Glaciimonas sp. CA11.2: one gene and its partner. The protein of the gene in region 2 interacts with the protein of the main gene of each other region in a pairwise test. Links are inferred from orthologs where the notes say so. Each region holds a gene or a part of one and is shown on either strand. Other genes may lie near its edges.

Region 1 (8,526 bases), 2.1 Mb from region 2 along the record:
GCTTCCACGCATTAGCAACGCGCTGGATATCTGCTTCGCTATTTTCCGGCAACGGCGTCAGTACGACTTTTTTACCCACGTACAAACTTGCAATGGCAGCGCCCGGACCGTTACTCTCTCGTCCTGCGATAGGATGACCGGGCACAAACTGCCCGATTTTTACACCCAGAGCCAAGCGTGCCGATGCTTCGACATCGCCTTTGGTACTACCCGCATCGGTGACGATAGTGCCGATTTGCAAGTGAGGCTGAATACTGGCAAGGATCGCTCCGGTTTGAGCGACAGGTGCCGCAATCAATACCAGATCGGCGTCCGCAACGGCATCCGCCACCGACGTTGCGATGGCGTCAATAATGCCGAGCTCTAGCGCACGTTGCAATGAGGCGAGACTCCGTCCCGCACCCACAATTTGCTGGACCATGCCCGCTTGCTTGAGCGCCAATCCAAATGAGCCGCCAATCAGGCCGGCCCCAAAAATAGCAATTTTCTTAAACACGATGAAGGCTTCGACAGGAATGGAAAAAAGATAAAGTGACAACCGTCCCGATTACATCAAGCTAACAAGGACTTTAGCGCTGCGATAAAAGCAGCATTTTCATGCGGCAATCCTATTGTGATCCGTAACCATTGCGGCAAGCCATAATTTCCCACCGGCCGAACGATGATGCCCTGCTTCAACAAAGCCATATTGACACGTGAACCGGCGTCAACATCGTCACCCACTTTAACCATCACGAAATTACCGAACGATGGCACGTAACTCAGTTTCAGATCGTCAAACGCGGCTGTCAACTGCGCGTACCCAGCGGCATTAATTTCTGCGCTGCGTTGCAAGAATGGTTTATCGTTCAGCGCTGCAACGGCTGCCGCCTGTGCCAACGAATTGACATTGAACGGCTGACGAATACGATTCAGCAAATCGGTGATCGCAGGTTGTGCAATGCCAAAACCGATACGCAACCCCGCAAGTCCATACGCTTTCGACATCGTGCGTGAGACTAATAAATTCGGGTATTGACGCACCCAGGCAATTGATTCGTATTGCAATTCCGGCGGTAAGTATTCGTTATATGCCTCATCCAGAACGACCACGATATGGGCAGGTACTTGCTGCAAGAAAGCCTCAAGTTCCGCTGCCGGAATAAAGGTTCCGGTTGGATTGTTCGGATTCGCGATAAAAATCAAACGCGTGTCATCCGTAATCGCCGCCGCCATCGCCAGCAGATCGTGACCGAAATCTTTAGCAGCCACCACAATCGCACGCGCGCCGACCGCCTGAGTCGCCAGCGCGTACACGAGAAAGGAATACTCGGCATACATTGCGGCTTGACCCGGCTGCACAAACGCATGGGTAGCAAGTTCAAGAATATCGTTACTGCCATTACCCAGCGTAATCCACTCTGCTGGTACATCATATTTGGCCGTAATAGCGGCCTTCAATTCAAACCCGTTAGCATCCGGATAGCGGCCAATATCAGCGACCGCTGCTTGCATGGCCAATTTGGCAGATTCCGGCATACCCAGCGGATTTTCATTAGAAGCTAGCTTAATGATCTTCGCTTCATCAAGCCCGAACTCGCGCGCAACTTCAGCTATTGGTTTGCCACCTTGGTAAGGCGCGATGGCACGAACGTAATCTGGCCCTAATTGAATCGACATCGTGCACTTTCTATAAAAATAGTAGTAAATTTTCAGTCATTGTATTGCGTGGCGCAAGCCATGACAGTCTCAGCCTTTAGCCTTCGCCACTGATCATTCAATACGAGCAGCGAAGTCAGGCACAAAGTCAGTAATAAAATCAAACGCTAAAGACTCAGCGGATATGATCCGAGCAACTTGAAAAAAGCCGCATTTTGCTTAAGTTCGGTCAGTGCCTTGGCCACTTTTTCGTCCTGCTCGTGGCCCTCGACATCAACATAAAAATAATATTCCCATGCACCCATGCGCGCTGGTCGCGACTCAAAACGACTCATCGATACTCCATGACTTGCAAGTGGCGACAACAGGCTGTACACCGCACCGGCTTTGTTTGGTACCGACAACACCAACGAAGTTTGATCCTTGCCACTCGGGGTTGTGTGTAGTCGGCCAACCACTGCAAAACGTGTACGGTTGTGCGGATCATCCTGAATATGCGCGCTGACAATTTGCAAACCATAAGTCTGCGCAGCAATCTCACCAGCAATTCCGGCCACCGTCGGATCTTCACTCGCCATGCGGGCCGCTTCAGCATTCGACGCCACCGCGAGCCGCTCAATATTCGGATAATGCTGATTGAGCCATGCGTTGCACTGCGCCAGCGCCTGCGAATGTGCGCAAATCCGCGTGACGTGATCTGTGGTTCCGTCTTTGGTCATCAAGCTGTGATGCACCGGAATAGCCACTTCGCCGCTAATCCGCAATGTCGTTTGCAAAAGCAAGTCGAGCGTCCGGTTGATAACGCCTTCGGATGAATTTTCAATCGGTACTACGCCAAAATCCGCTGTTCCTGATTCCGCAGCACGGAACACTTCGTCAATCGACGCACAGGCCAAGCCGTCAACCGCATGCCCGAACTGCTGATATACAGCTTGCTCGCTAAACGTGCCAGCTGGTCCAAGATAGGCGACCGTGACGCGCTTTTCCAGCGCTCGGCATGCCGACATTATTTCCCGAAAAATCGTTTGCACATCGCCCGATTGCAAAGGGCCCGGATTGCGGTCCGCGACACTGCGCAATACCTGTGCCTCACGCTCCGGTCGAAACACGGGGGCGTTGGTTTCAGCTTTTACATGCCCTACTTCTTGCGCCAACTGGGCACGACTGTTTAACAGCACCAGAATTTGCGCGTCAATGTCGTCAATTTTCTGGCGTAGCGGTAGAAGTTTTTGCTGGATCATGGTGGTCGGTCGCGTCGCTTTCTTGCGTCTTTATTGCGGAATCGGTTTCTTGCCTGCTTTGCTGTGCTATTACCGCATTGCTACTCTGTTTTTGCTTCGTTTTTGCTCTGAAGTTCCTAATGTCATTTCTGACGCTTTATTAAAACGACTAAAATGCTGTCAAAGTTTTGATTGCCAGAATTGGAGCATGTGGCTTAGGTTCATGTCGACCGAGAGATTGAGGTGCTATTTGCCTCGTCCGCTGCTTTGGGCCAACACTAAGCTTACCGTTTAACTAACCCAATTGTCATGCACTTTCACTTTAGTCGTTATTTGGTCGGCTCAGCCCGTTTTTCGAACTCTTTCAAATAAGCGACCAACGCTTCTACGCCCGCGATTGGCATCGCATTGTAAATCGAGGCGCGCATTCCACCGACCGATTTGTGTCCTTTGAGCTGCACCAAACCCCGTTCTTTTGCGCCGATCAGGAACTCGTCGTTACGAGACTCGTCCTGTAAAAAGAATGGAACGTTCATACGCGACCGGCAATCTGGCGCAATCTTGGTTTGGTAAAAACTGGTTGAATCCAGATAGTCGTACAACAAACCAGCTTTAGCGATATTACGCTGCTCCATTGCTGCCACGCCACCTTGCTGCTTGAGCCACTGAAATACCAGACCAGCGATATAAATCGCGTAAGTCGGTGGCGTGTTGTACATGGAATCATTGTCGGCAACGATTTTCCAGTCGAAAGCGGAGGGACAACCCGGCATTGCGTGACCGAGCAAATCTTCACGTACTATCACGATGGTTAAACCGGCTGGACCGATATTTTTTTGCGCGCCACCATAGATCACACCGTATTTTGAGACATCCACCACACGCGACAAAATATGTGACGACATATCCGCCACCAATGGCGCACCGTTGGTTTCTACCCTGACATCAGGGGTAAATTGATATTCGACACCATCAATAGTTTCGTTGGTGCAAATATGTACATAGGCAGCGTCTTGCGACAATTTCCAGCTCGCGCGCGGCGGAATCTGTGCAAATTGTTGCGACTCTGATGACGCCGCCACATTGACCTCGCAATAACGCTTGGCCTCCTTGATCGACTTAGTCGACCAAGATCCGGTATTGATGTAATCGGCAGTTCCGGGGAGTAAGTTATCCGCGCTCAGACGTGCAGCCAGATTCATTGGGATGATCGCATTTTCGGCGATGGCACCACCTTGGAGAAACAAGATTTTATAGTTATCAGGAACGGCCAGCAGTTCGCGAAAATCGCGTTGCGCGGCGTTCAGTATCGACATAAATTCGCTGCCGCGATGACTCATTTCCATGACCGACATGCCGCTACCGTGCCAATCCAACATTTCTGCAGCAGCTTGTTGTAGCACTTCTTTAGGCAATACAGCAGGACCAGCAGAAAAATTATAAATAGGCATGTTGACACTCGGCAAGGGAAGCTGGGGACAGCGAGATTTTGAAAAATTTAATAAACTGCAGAAGAAGTACAAGCAACCGAAGAGGTATCTTCACCACGCACACCACCGTGATGATCCAACTCTCCCAAACAACAATCCGGTCAAGTAAGAGAAGCATTCTCCTGATTGACCGGATTTTCTAACGAAAATTACGCAGGATCGGCAGGACCGCTTTCATCGCTGTCACCAGCAACATTATCACCTGCAACGTCAGGAGCAGAAGGTGCTTGCGCTTCCGGCGAACCATCAGCTGTTGCGCCTTCTTCCGTAATACTCTCTTCAACGTCACTTTCCATTACCCGCTGCAAACCGCTCAGCTTAGTGCCGTCTTCGACTGCGATCAGGGTAACGCCTTGCGTCGCGCGTCCCATTTCACGAATCTCAGCAACCCGCGTGCGGATTAGTACGCCACCGGTTGTGATCAGAATGATTTCATCGCTAGGCTCAACCAGCGTAGCGGCAACAACTTTACCGTTGCGCTCGCTAGTCTGAATCGCGATCATTCCCTTGGTTCCACGACCATGACGCGTGTACTCAGTAATCGGAGTACGTTTGCCGTAACCGTTTTCCGTCGCGGTCAAGACCGATTGTTGTTCGTTTTCAGCAACCAGCAAGGCGATAACTTGTTGTCCATCTTCCAGATTCATACCGCGCACACCACGGGCGGTACGACCCATCGGGCGCACATCATTTTCGTCAAAACGCACTGCTTTGCCGGAGTCCGAGAACAACATGACATCGTGTTGACCGTCAGTCAGCGCTGCGCCAATCAAGAAATCGCCCTCGTCCAGATCCACCGCAATAATTCCTGCTTTACGCGGATTGCTAAAGTCGGATAGCGGCGTCTTTTTGACTGTGCCAAGGCTAGTCGACATAAAAATGTAACGATCTTCCGGGAAAGTCCGGTTATCGCCCGACAACGGCAATACAACAGTGATTTTTTCACCATCTTGCAACGGGAACATATTTACAATCGGCTTGCCGCGTGAATTGCGCGAACCTTGTGGCACTTCCCAAATTTTCAGCCAATACAAACGACCACGGTTACTAAAGCATAAGATGTAATCGTGCGTATTGCCGACGAACAACTGATCAATCCAGTCATCCTCTTTGGTTGCCATTGCCTGCTTGCCGCGGCCGCCACGCTTTTGCGCGCGATACTCAGAAACCGGTTGTGATTTCATGTAACCGGTGTGCGACAACGTCACCACCATATCTTGCGGCGTGATCAGATCTTCAGTGCCGAGATCAGTTGGATTCAACTCAATCTGCGAACGACGCTCGTCTTTGTTACCAATGCCGTATTCATTTTTGGCTGCGTTCATTTCGTCAGTAATGATGACGGTAACGCGCTCTGGATTCGCCAAAATATCGAGTAAGTCAGCGATAGTAATCATCACATCTTTGTACTCGTTGACGATCTTGTCTTGCTCCAGGCCAGTCAGACGTTGCAAACGCATTTGCAGAATTTCTTGCGCCTGATCGTCCGACAGCTTATACAAGCCATCAGTTTGAATACCGTAATGCACAGGTAAATTTTCGGGACGGAATGCGTTAATACCAGCCGTATTTTCTGCACCGGTCCGTTGCAACATATCGCGCACTACCGATGAATCCCATGAGCGCTCCATCAAGCCAGCTTTCGCCACTGGTGGCGTCGGCGCTGCCTTGATGATAGCGATGAAATCATCGATGTTGGCTAATGCGACTGCCAAACCTTCCAATACATGGCCACGCTCACGGGCCTTACGCAACTCAAAAACGGTACGGCGCGTGACCACTTCGCGACGATGCGAGAGAAAGCATTCCAGCATTTGCTTCAGGTTCAGAAGTTTCGGCTGACCATCAACCAGCGCCACCATGTTCATGCCAAACGTGTCTTGCAACTGCGTTTGCTTGTACAGGTTATTAAGTACGACTTCAGCGACTTCACCGCGCTTGAGTTCGATCACGACGCGCATACCTGACTTGTCGGACTCATCACGCAGGTCAGAAATACCTTCGAGCTTTTTGTCGCGGACCAATTCAGCGATGCGTTCCAGCAACGCCTTCTTGTTAACCTGATACGGCAGCTCGTCGACGATGATCGCAGTCCTGCCTTCGCGACCGTATTCTTCAAAGTGCGTCTTGGCACGCATTACCACGCGGCCACGGCCTGTGCGATAACCATCGCGCACGCCAGTAACGCCGTAAATAATTCCGGCGGTCGGAAAGTCCGGTGCTGGAATAATTTCGATCAGTTCATCAATGGTCACACCGGGATTGCGCAATACATGCAGCGCACCGTTGATGACTTCGGTAATGTTGTGCGGCGGAATATTGGTCGCCATACCTACGGCAATACCAGACGAACCATTGATCAACAGGTTGGGAATCCGCGTCGGCAATACCGATGGTTCTTTTTCCTTGCCATCATAGTTAGGGACGAAATCAACAGTATCTTTATCGATATCTGCCAAAATTTCGCTGGCTATTTTGTCTAGTCGGCACTCGGTGTAACGCATCGCAGCAGCGCCATCACCGTCGATGGAACCGAAGTTACCTTGCCCATCAACCAGCATATAGCGCAGGGAAAAGCTCTGGGCCATACGCACCAGGGTGTCGTAAATCGATTGATCGCCATGCGGGTGATATTTACCCATGACTTCACCGACCACACGCGCACATTTCACGTAGGGACGGTTCCAGACATTATTCATTTCATGCATGGCAAACAAAACCCGACGATGCACCGGCTTGAGGCCGTCGCGTACATCGGGCAGCGCACGCCCAACGATGACGCTCATAGCGTAATCGAGGTAGCTCTTGCGCATTTCGTCTTCGAGGGAAATCGGTATTGTTTCTTTAGCGAATTGATCCATTAGCGAGTCGGCGAGTCTTTACTTAGGTTGATAGATCACGGATAAAAGCTGACCATGGTCTGGCATTCCTTTTTAATAACTATCGGGTGACTTTGATGGATTCACTAAGAATCATCAAGTTCAGCCGGGAATGCAGCCAAAGGTTCACATTAAGACGCGTGATTTTAGCACGTGACGCTCGCTGTTCGGCTTTTCCCAAAGTCAGCAGTTAGACATAACACGCTAAATGGATGTATTGCCCACAATAAATATGCTTAAATGCAACCCATCAAAATCATCACGCCCATCAAATTAATCATCATGTCCGCTTATTTTTGGTATCACCCTCAGCACCACCATCTTTTCACTTTTTAGTAGCTACCTTTAGGTCGGCGTTTGCGCCAAGTCTCATTTCGTTCCATTGAGCGCAGAACACCGTTACCAAAGTCCGAAACAATGTCACAACCGCCATTTCGCTCAGGAACATATTTATGCGTCAAGTATTCGCGCTTAGTCTATTAATAGGCGCCACCTCTCATTTTGCGCCAACCATTGCGTTTGCCCAGAGCGCCGACATTCAAGTGCCTCCTTCAGGTAACGCTTATCTTCAGGACAACCGCGGTCCCATCGCACGTAGCCAATTTGGCCTTTGCTGGCGCTCTGGATATTGGGACGATCAAGCCGCCATGACCGGCTGTGATGGACAACTCGCACCGCCCATTATGAAAGCAACGGCACCTGAACTGATCAAGCTAACAACAGCCGAACCAACAGAGCCGCCAATTGCCCCTATTCAGTGCAAATTTTCTACAATTCTCAACGGTGACCAAACATTTACTTTCGGAAAAAGTACGCTCAAGCCTGCTGCTGGCGAGCAAATTGACAAAGATGTTCTGCCGCAATTACGTCACTGCGGGATAATAAATGCTATAACAATAACAGGACATACTGACCGACTCGGCACAGACAACTACAACAAACAATTATCTGAACAACGGGCAAAAAGCGTAGCTAATTATCTAAAGAACAAAGGAATTGTTACCAGAATAACCATCATAGGTGCAGGAAAATCTCAGGCAGTGACGATTTGCAGTGAAAAATCAAGTCGCAGCAATCTGTTGAAATGCCTGGCACCCAATCGACGAGTAGTCATTAAAGTGCAATAAAACAAGCTTCCAGTCATAAATAATTCGTATAGTTCTGAAAACCAATATATGATGATGTCCGCAGAGATGTTTTCAAATTAGCATGTTGTGCGAAAACAACGAAGCGAGAAAAACGTGGTGCTAGCTTTTGCCATACTTAGCTACCAATAGAAGCCTGTGGCAGAATGATGCC
Region 2 (10,168 bases):
AACGACTTCTATTCGATGACGAACAGCGTCAGGTAGAAATCAGGGTCATTACAGCAAATGCAAAAATGCGCCAAGCTATTGTAAGGCAAGAGTTTTTGCATAAGCAACGGCAATCGGACGTGGCGGGAAAAGCAACAGCTAATTTAATTCCGCTCGAACGATTTAGTTTTATTCAACATACGGCGCGCAACATAGCCATCAATGCAGCGATTGATGCCGCCGTTGACACCGCGGTCAGCAAGTCGGACATCACATCGGGCACGCAACCTGCCGTGACTTCCGAAATTGCGGCTAATGCCGTTAACAACGGCCCCGCCAAAGCATCAACAGAAATGCTGGTGCTAACCGCGTTGAACGTTGCCAAACCGTCTGCAAAACTGGCAACGCTTCTGACACAATTTTACGATGTCTCACCTAATGTCGTCATGAATACCTTACCGGCGGTTGAGGGTTCGTACGTCATGCTTTATGATAAAAAGAAAACTTTTTTGGGCTTGCATGCACCGCAGACGGAGATGTCGGCTAAATCGCTTCAATCTTCACATCGAAATCCAATGGAGATTCGCGCCGCAATTGTTAAGGCCGTCGCACCTGTTGAGGCCGCACTGCAGACAATACCAGCCGCAAAACTACGCGCAGGTAAGACCATCTGGATCGCGCCCTATAAAGACCCTTTAAGCGGAAAACTGATCATCAGCCGGGCGGCCGTGACCTTTCATGGCGATAGCGCTTTTTCAGTGCTGGTCATTAGCACACCGGTTGATCTGTTCGACCAACACTTCCTATTGCAACCGCTACCAGCAGGTTTTGGCGTAATTGCGTCAAACGGAATCGTACTTTCAGGGGCGGTCAGCGATGATGCTGGCAAACAGTCGCCCTATCAACAAAAGACATCATCATCCAGAATTGAAAAATATAGCGATACTTTGAAAGCTTTTTTCGACGGACGCGCCACGCTTGTCACCTTAAGCCACCCTATCAGAGACACTGGCTGGACTATGGTATACACATTCAACTGGCGTATGTTGTGGGACGTACTTCACCACAAAATTTATTTTGCGCTCGGCGTCGCCTTAATGCTCAGTATCATTTTATGGACTGCCGTCTTTTTCTTCAATCGCCTGGCATTCATTCCCGTCATTCGAGAAGCGCTACGAGTGCATGACAGCGAAGCGTTTAACCGCGCTATGATGGGCGTGGCGCCATTGGGATTTTTTGTACTAAATTATCCGACAGGAGAACTCATACTGGCCAATGAACAAGCACGACATATCGCCAGTCAAAGTCACGCCTTCGATGAGATAACGTCGTTCCATCAACGCCTGATGGCATGCTATAAAAATCAAGGTCAGTCAGGTGCAGGCGATCAGACACTTGCCCATGATGTATTAGAGTTGTCCGCAGCGGACGGAACATGCACCTTTGCGCTGGCGGCTTTTACCCGCACACGTTACTTGCGCAATGACGTGCTGTTATGCTGTCTTAGCGACATCACCTCCCAGAAATGTGCGGAACGTGCTCTGCAGCGTGCAAAGATAGAAGCCGACCAAGCAAATAAGGCCAAATCCATGTTTTTGGCATTAATAAGCCATGAGATAAGGACGCCTTTGCATGGCGCCACTGGCCATTTGGAGTTGCTGGAAATGGCGCCTTTAGCATCATCAGAAAGAGAACTCGTGCAAACGATCCGTGGTTCGTTTGAATCGCTCCTGCGCATCATTAATGACATATTGGATATCTCAAGAATTGAGGCTGGCAAATTATCTCTGGAAATTGCGCCTTTCAATCTACGTGACGCAGTGGCGTCATGTACGCACTTGTGGACACCTGCCCTCGAATCCAAATCTGTTGACTTTCAATGTCGAATCACATCTACGGTTCCGGAGAATCTGGTCGGTGATGCTGGGCGAATCGCGCAAATTTTAAATAATTTACTATCAAATGCAGTGAAATTCACACATGTTGGTAACATTATTCTCGACATTTCCGGCTCATCGCATCCGGATGGATATACGTTGCAGATCGGTATTCGAGATTCTGGCATCGGCATTGCGACTGAGGATCAAAAACGGCTATTTACACCCTTCAGCCAGGCGAACTCTAGTATCGCACGCGAGTTCGGTGGCACCGGTCTGGGTTTATCATTGTGTAAGCAGTTAATCGATGCGATGCAGGGAAAAATCACCATTCAGAGCGAATACGGTGCGGGGACCATTGTTCTGGTGACGCTAGTGCTGGGCCATGCGGCCGTTAATGCTATCTCACAACCAATCGATCTCAGCGCCCTTAAACATTGGCGCATAGGTAATGCTATACCCATTACCGCGATTCGCTATATGCCGTCGATCTCGCTGTCCCAAATCCATGCACAGCCTCAGGAGCCGATCCCATCGACTGTGTTACGGGTACTCGTGGTAGAAGATGATCCTGTCAGTAAAAAATTGCTGGAGAGGCAACTATACTCATTGGGACAGAGTAATGTCGATTTTGTCGATAATGGGAAACTGGCATTAGCGCTGGCAACCTCAGCGCCGAGCGACTATCCGTATGACTTGATATTGACCGATATGAACTTACCGCACATGAGCGGGTACGAACTCATTTCATCTTTACGGCAGCATGGATTGGATACGCCAATTATTGTCACCAGCGCAAGTGGTGAAAATGATCAGACAGTGGTTATTCGGCCTCAAATTGACGCTTATCTGACCAAGCCGATTTCTTTGGTTGATTTAAAAAATGCTCTGGCACGCTATTTTTTTATTAATAGTTCATACGCCCCACAATCTACTGGGACGAAAAGAGGCACTTCTGCTTTCGAGGCATCTATTAATCAAGCCGAGACTTTGGCAGCCACCTTCAACGACAACCTTGGTTCATCTATAGTCGATGATGACATTGCTAAGATTTTTTTGGACACGTACCGACAAGATTTACGTTCACTACTACTTGCCTTCCAGAATAGGGAGTTTGGAGCCCTCGATGGGGCTTTGCATCGGCTCAAAGGCGCACTATTGGCAATACAAGAAGATGGCTTAGCCCAACTATCGGAACAAATATGCCATGACAGTCATCGCAATCCTTGTGTCCCAACGGTAATTGATTTGCGAAAATTCGTGAAAAATCTGCTGAAAGTCGTCCGCAATCTTCGTACGTCCCTAAACGCGAATGATCTGAAAAATGAATGAGTTACACCAACCGTCCTGGGCATTACTGAACATTAATGAGGCCCAATCAGACTTAGTCAGCCTCGTATCCATCTGAGAGCAGGCCATAGGGCGGAAGGCAGCAAGAGTCGAACTTACGAGGGAACGGCTGACGCCCCCTACCGGGTTTGAAGCCCGGCCGCACCACCGGATGCGGTTGCCTTCCAAGAAAACTGTACGCTGCGGAATGGATTATTTCCCATTGCCGCTTGTTCCGTATTGCTCAATAGGTACAGCTCATTAAGCACTACTTAACAGGTATCGCTGGATACCAATACTCTTTAATACTATTCAAAGATACTATTCAAAAATACCACCTGAAGAATCCAAAAACCGTTACAACATAACGTCGCTTCCCCACAAAGCGTTTGGCCGCAGGATGTGCGTGTCTTTCAAGCGCCGAGTATAGCCGACCCGATCAAAAAATTCCAATAATTGAATGGCCCGTTTTCGCCCGATACCGGTCGCATCCCGAAACGCGGCAGCGCTGACTAGCCGTGCTTTTGCACCGGTTGAAGCGACGCAGCCTGCTTCATCGATATCGTTTGCAAGCACTGCGACTATCCTCGCCAGGTCATCAATCTTTGAGGGATGATAAAACAGATCCTTCACAATTTGACTTACTTCAGCCCGCTTTGCTAGCTTACATAAAAGATCGCGGACCTCCGCTTCGCCAGCGCCATGCTCACGCGCCAGATCGCGCACCCAAGGCGGACTAAATCCTGCGGCCTCAAGTGAGGCTAGCAACTGAATCGCTAACGCTAGCTCATCTGCGCGCAGTTCCACGGTATGCTCAGGCAAATGCAACCATGGACCTTGTTGTACCAACATTCCGGTCGCACATAACGATGCCACCAGCGCACGCCAAAGCGACTCATCCATATCTGGTTCAACGATACGTCTTAAACGGCCAATTTGCGGACCAATATCATCGGGTGTACTCGCGTGAAAAGTCCGCAATCCTTCGATCGTGCGCGCAGCAAGTGCATCCCAGGCAGCCCGTGAAATAAGTACTGCATCACCATCCCTGATCGAAATCGATCGCGTATCGATGGGAAGAACTAGCCGCTCGGGTGGCAACTGTGATAACCGCACCAGCCCAGAACGATAAAGACCAAGCGGATTGCAGTCAAGAAGCGCGGCGCTATCGCCAGAGTCCACAAAAGCAGCAAGTGCATCGCGCCATGCATGACGTGCAGCACTGCGCCGCTTGGTCGCAGGTCCGAATGGATCAAGTACACGACCGCCGCCAATGGTGCGGGATGCTTGTGCGTTACGGATCACAAAGCGATCGCCCGGCACCGCGTGGAGAGGCGCATCAAACACAAGCTGCACCCTACTCTCCTGCCCCGGCACTATCACATCGCCATCAAGCAGCACCACGTGCGCGGTGCGATGTGCGGCACCGAGGTGGACATGCACGGGAGACCAGGACTTAAGAGAAAGTCCGGCATCGGACAATAAGCGCAGCGCACCATCAATACGCTCGGAACACTCAGCCAGTGCTGGTGACAAAATCCAGTCGCCACGACTGATCTGCTCACGTGGAACACCCACTAGATTCAACGCTAATCGCTGACCGGCATGACCGCTTGCTGATGGACGATTTTGCGCGTGAATACTGCGCACCCGCACACGTTCGCCGCTCGGCGCCAGTATCAAAGTATCGTCAACAGCCACGTGTCCAGCCAAGGCGGTTCCAGCGATGATTGTTCCGTGTCCAGCCAACGTAAAGACACGATCTATCGCTAATCGGAACAAGCGCTCGTCCGGCATGGAGGAAGTCGCGAGCGTGGCATCGGCAATTTGCGAAATATTTGCGTTAGTTTGGTTAGTTGCAAGGTTAACAGCTGTACCGTTCACATTATTTGCACTGAGCGTCAAGTAGGCAAGTAGCGCCGCTACGCCTGGATCGCCAGCAATATGTGCCTGAGTGCGAAAAATCTGCGCACCAGAAAATGGCGTTGATGCAAGAAGCACGTTGATATCCTGCTCGACAGCAGCCATGCGATCGCTATCGACACGATCAATTTTGGTCAGCGCTACCGCACCCCGCTTAACGCCCAGCATGGCCAATATCGCCAGATGTTCACGTGTTTGCGGCATGATGCCATCGTCGGCGGCGATCACCAACAAAGCAAAATCAATTCCACTAGCGCCTGCGGCCATGGTGTGAATCAATTTTTCATGACCAGGAACATCAATCAGGCCCAGAACCTCACCATTGGGCAAAGGCAAATAAGCATACCCAAGCTCAATCGAGATCCCGCGTTCTTTTTCTTCTTTCAGGCGGTCAGTATCCACACCCGTCAAAGCACGCGTCAAGGTCGTCTTACCGTGATCGATATGTCCTGCGGTACCAACAATCATGATGCTAGTACTAGCGTGGATAGTTGCGCAATGAACTGTGCTTCGTCCGCAGTTTCAAGACAACGCAGGTCCAACCACAACGTATCATTGGCGATGCGCCCAATCACTGGACGCGGCAAGTTACGCAGCATCTTTTCAATTTTTCCTAGCCCGCGGCCACGCCGCTGCGGCGCATTAATACGTAGCGAGAGGCCATAACTTGGCAGCAAATCAACCGGTAACGCACCGCTTCCGATCTGGCTAAATAATGGTTCGGCGGTCACGACAACTGTCGGTCCCAATGCCTGCTGAACTATCGGCATGAGATTTTCAGCTTGTAACCGCATCGCTGACTGCTGACGCGTCAACAAACGCAAGGTTGTCAGTCGCTCAGGCAGAAGCTCAGGGTTACGATATAGAGCAAGCACGGGCTCCAGCGCAGCTAATGTCAGTTTTCCAACCCGTAGCGCACGCTTGAGAGGATGACGTTTGATTTTTTTGATGAGGTCGGCGCGCCCCACAATCAAGCCAGCCTGTGGACCACCAAGCAATTTGTCGCCACTAAAGGTCACCAGATCGGCACCGGCTTCAATGGTCTCGCGTACCGTTGTCTCGTGCGGCAATCCATATTGAGAAAGATCAACTAGCGTACCGCTTCCCAAGTCGACCACGGTCGGTACACCATGCGTTTTGGTCAGTTCGGCGAGTTGCGCTACTTCGACACTTTTAGTAAATCCCTGAATTGCATAGTTGCTGCAATGGACCTTCATCAGTAACGCGCTACGCGGGCCAATCGCATCCGAATAGTCAGATACATGGGTGCGATTAGTGGTTCCGACTTCGTGCAGTTTTGCGCCCGCACGCATCATGATGTCCGGAATACGGAACGAACCACCAATTTCGACCAATTCCCCGCGCGAAACAATGACCTCGCGGCGAGGAGCCAGCGCACTCAACATCAGCAAAACGGCGGCGGCATTGTTATTAACAACCGTAGCCGCTTCAGCCCCGGTTAACTCACAGAGCAAGTCTTCGACCAAATCATCGCGGTCGCCGCGCTTTCCGGTCGCCAGATCAAACTCCAGATTCATCGGAGAACTTAATGCTGCAACCACCGCATCAATCGCCACATCTGGTAACAATGCTCGGCCCATATTGGTATGCAATACCGTGCCAGTAAGATTGAATAGCTGTTTCATTGACGGAATCGCAGCCGTCGCCAAACGCTCAGCAAGTACCGAGGTGAGGCCAGCGAATGGGTTTTCTCTATCTTGCAGCTTTGGCCGATTAACCGCGGTACTAGCATCCGCAGCAGCGCTCGCCACGCCGCGCACGATTTCCGCCCGCAACTCGGCAAGCAACGCGCGCAGCGCCGCCAGAGTTTGCGTGCGACCATATTTTTCGATCAACGGAACACTGGATGCATCCGCAAGAACACTTTCGACGGAAGGCAAGCGAGCTGCAAAAACGACCTCGCCACCGGCAACCGATGTGGCCGCTGAAGTTGCTAGTAATCCCGCCGCCGATCGCAGGTCTGTCATGCGGGGCCGCTAAACCACAGTAACGGATTCATGCTTGCCCGCGTATAGCCGGCTTCGGTGACCAACACATCCAGCGTCAAACTGGCCAGATCGTCTGCCAAAGGCTCAACTTCGTAGTCGTGCTCCTGATTGACGATTTTGCGATAGGTGTGACAATCGTCGCAGGTCTCGGCCCGAATAACCTTTTGAGGATTGTTCGCCTTATTAGCCTTGATCGACGTTGAGATATTCTTCGACCCGGTAGCAGTGTTTGAAGTATCAATGTCCGCATCGCCAAGTGCGTCCAGGCCTTGATAGGCGATGTGAGCATTTTTTTCGCAATGGGAACACTTCACACGCACCATGTGCCATTCACTCGCACAAAGCTCACAATGCAGATAACGGTAACCCTGCGATTGACCGCCGATACGCACCACGCTGGCTACTGGATGCGAACCGCAAACAGGACATAACGCAGCCGTTTCCAACGTCGGCACGTCCTTCAGCGATAACTTGCTGGCACTATGGCTCCACAACACTTGTAACGCGGCAGCAATAAATGGTGCTTGGGCTGGATCGACATCTTCCGTACGTTGGGCTAAGACAGCATCCGCCAATGTATCCAGTGATGTCTGATCAAGCGCCTGCAAAGCTGCCAATACAGGACCCAATTGAGGCCGCGTCGATACGACTGGCGCCAAAAAGGCCAGCAATCGCTGGAAAATCAACTGCCATACAACAGGTCTTGGACCAGACGCTGGCAATGGTGGCATCGCGTGCTGAAGCCCGATATCGAGTACCTCCCGATCAGGCAATGCTGCATCCGCATCGGTCAGCGATACAAATACCGCGTTCTGCGCTTCGACCAACTCTGCCATCAACAGTAAATAGCCACTTAACTCTGCACTAACCGGCGTGCCTGTTATTTCATTCGCTGCCAACTTGCGCAAACGTGCCGCGCGCGCTTTAAACACGCCTTCCGCGGACGGCAAGCATAAGCGTGGGATCGTAATGTGATCGAGGGATTCAATTTCCCCGCGTTCAAGAATTCGCTGCACTGAAACTCCCTGTAAATAATACTGTAGAACCTGATCACGATATTACCGCGCAGGCGGGATTGATGTCAGCATACCACTCAACATCACCCTTTGATCTCATGCAAGCTTATCGGCGGCAGACGCACCCAACTGACGCCACGTCGGCGTAGTTGAGCGCAATATCCATTTGCACATACTGAGGATACATTAACAGTTCAAATTGAAAAATCAACGTAAGTCGATATCAATCACCATAACACCTCACATCATGGTTGCTTTTTGACGCTTTCCTTAAACCAACGCGGGTGATGCTTTTTTGCCCAGCCGTAGGTGACCGTACCACGCACCATTGCACCCATCGAACCCTTGATCCAGAAACCTGCATAGATGTGAATGATGATACCAATGATCAGAACAAACGCACAAACAGCGTGCAATAACGCTGCTGCACGAATGACTGGGATCGGAAAGTAAAATGCAAAATACGCGCGCCAAATCACGATTCCGGATGCCAGCAAGCCTAGCATGCACACCACCAGTGTGAAGAATAACAACTTCTGCCCAGCGTTATAGCGACCGATTTCGGGCAGCTTGTCCTCGCGATTGGCGAGGACATCGTCAATTTGCTTCAACCACTGGACATCACCCTCTTCAAAGAAGTTGTGATGCCAAAAGCGCAATACAAGGAAGGCAAATGATACAAACATGACAACGCCAACAAAGGGATGCAGAATCCGCGTCCACTGCCCGCCTCCGAACAGTTCAGTCAGCCAAAACATGGCTGGATGAAACAGGGCCAATCCGGAAAGAGCCAGCAAAACGAACGTAATCGCTGTGATCCAGTGATTACTGCGTTCGTTGGGTGTGTAACGAAGGATCAGAGGCGTGGGCGTCTTGTGATCTTTCAACTCGTTCAACTCGGGATTCATCTTGGCTCTCCTTGCTGCTGCTCTTCCTGTATTTTACGAGCGGCTTCCTGGGCCTCGCGCTCTTCTTCCTCAGTCACTTCGGCAGGGCCGACGCGCGTGTAGTGGAAGAAACCTGACAACGCAGCCAGTGCGAGACCGGCAACAGCCAACGGTTTGGCGATACCCTTCCATAACGACACCATCGGACTAATGCGCGGATTGTTGGGCAGACCATGATAAAGAGACGGTTGATCCGCATGATGCAATACATACATCACATGCGTACCACCGACGCCAGCAGGATCGTACAAACCGGCCTTGTCGAAACCACGCGACTTCAGATCTTCAATGCGCTCTTCCGCATGCTGCTTCATGTCTTCTTTTGTACCGAACACAATGGCACCAGTCGGACAGGTTTTGACGCATGCAGGCTCTTGACCGACCGCAACACGGTCAGAACATAAAGTGCATTTATAAGCACGATGGTCCTGCTTCGAAATGCGCGGCACATCAAACGGACATCCCGCAATACAGTAGCCGCAACCGATACAATTTTCCTGATGAAAATCGACGATACCGTTGGTGTATTGCACGATGGCGCCAGGTGCCGGGCAAGCTTTCAGACAGCCCGGATCCTCGCAGTGCATACAGCCATCTTTACGAATTAGCCACTCAAGATTTGCATCCTGATTTTCATATTCCGAAAACCGCATCACGGTCCACGATTTATCGGTCAGATCACGCGGATTATCGTAAGTACCGCTCGTATCGCCAATTTCATCGCGCAGATCATTCCATTCCATACATGCGGTCTGACATGCTTTGCAACCGATGCATTTAGAGACATCGATCAGCTTTGCGACAGTTCCTGTGACGGGTTCCCGCACCGACGGCGGCTGTACCGTCGTCGCCGACAAGCGCCGGATATCAAGTGATTGCATTGACATCTTTAGTCTCCTCTTTCAGCACACGCTAGTAGTTTGCTCATGCTTTTTCCACTTTCACCAGGAAAGATTTGAATTCCGGCGTCTGGGAATTCGCATCACCGACTGACGGTGTCAGGGTATTGATCAGATATCCGGGCTTTGCAAGACCCGTAAATCCCCAGTGAATCGGGAGTCCGACTGTGTGCATCTTTTTGCCTTCAA

What was found.
Region 1: the proteins of selB (region 2) and serC interact in binary tests that used the Escherichia coli proteins (3 or more experiments, as listed by UniProt). The link is inferred for Glaciimonas sp. CA11.2 from one-to-one orthologs.

Annotation. Positions count from the first base shown.
Region 1 is NZ_JAVIWL010000001.1:2,544,100-2,552,625, reverse strand. What follows is about bases 2,249-5,175. They hold serC (3-phosphoserine/phosphohydroxythreonine transaminase), read right to left. Parts: upstream 4,310-5,175; coding sequence 3,188-4,309; downstream 2,249-3,187. Other genes in these bases: gyrA (DNA gyrase subunit A), read right to left, coding at 4,498-5,175; pheA (prephenate dehydratase), read right to left, coding at 2,249-2,879. Also shown: RGU75_RS11040 (prephenate dehydrogenase), read right to left, coding at 1-496; hisC (histidinol-phosphate transaminase), read right to left, coding at 553-1,659; more of pheA, read right to left, coding at 1,806-2,248; more of gyrA, read right to left, coding at 5,176-7,209; RGU75_RS11015 (OmpA family protein), read left to right, coding at 7,680-8,354. UniProt on the Escherichia coli protein: Catalyzes the reversible conversion of 3-phosphohydroxypyruvate to phosphoserine and of 3-hydroxy-2-oxo-4-phosphonooxybutanoate to phosphohydroxythreonine. Is involved in both pyridoxine and serine biosynthesis.
Region 2 is NZ_JAVIWL010000001.1:4,627,029-4,637,196, forward strand. The notes cover bases 3,060-6,059. They hold selB (selenocysteine-specific translation elongation factor), read right to left. Parts: upstream 5,577-6,059; coding sequence 3,543-5,576; downstream 3,060-3,542. Other genes in these bases: RGU75_RS20150 (ATP-binding protein), read left to right, coding at 3,060-3,188; selA (L-seryl-tRNA(Sec) selenium transferase), read right to left, coding at 5,573-6,059. In the rest of the region: more of RGU75_RS20150, read left to right, coding at 1-3,059; more of selA, read right to left, coding at 6,060-7,096; formate dehydrogenase accessory protein FdhE, read right to left, coding at 7,093-8,133; RGU75_RS20175 (formate dehydrogenase subunit gamma), read right to left, coding at 8,379-9,041; fdxH (formate dehydrogenase subunit beta), read right to left, coding at 9,038-9,967. UniProt on the Escherichia coli protein: Translation factor necessary for the incorporation of selenocysteine into proteins. It probably replaces EF-Tu for the insertion of selenocysteine directed by the UGA codon. SelB binds GTP and GDP.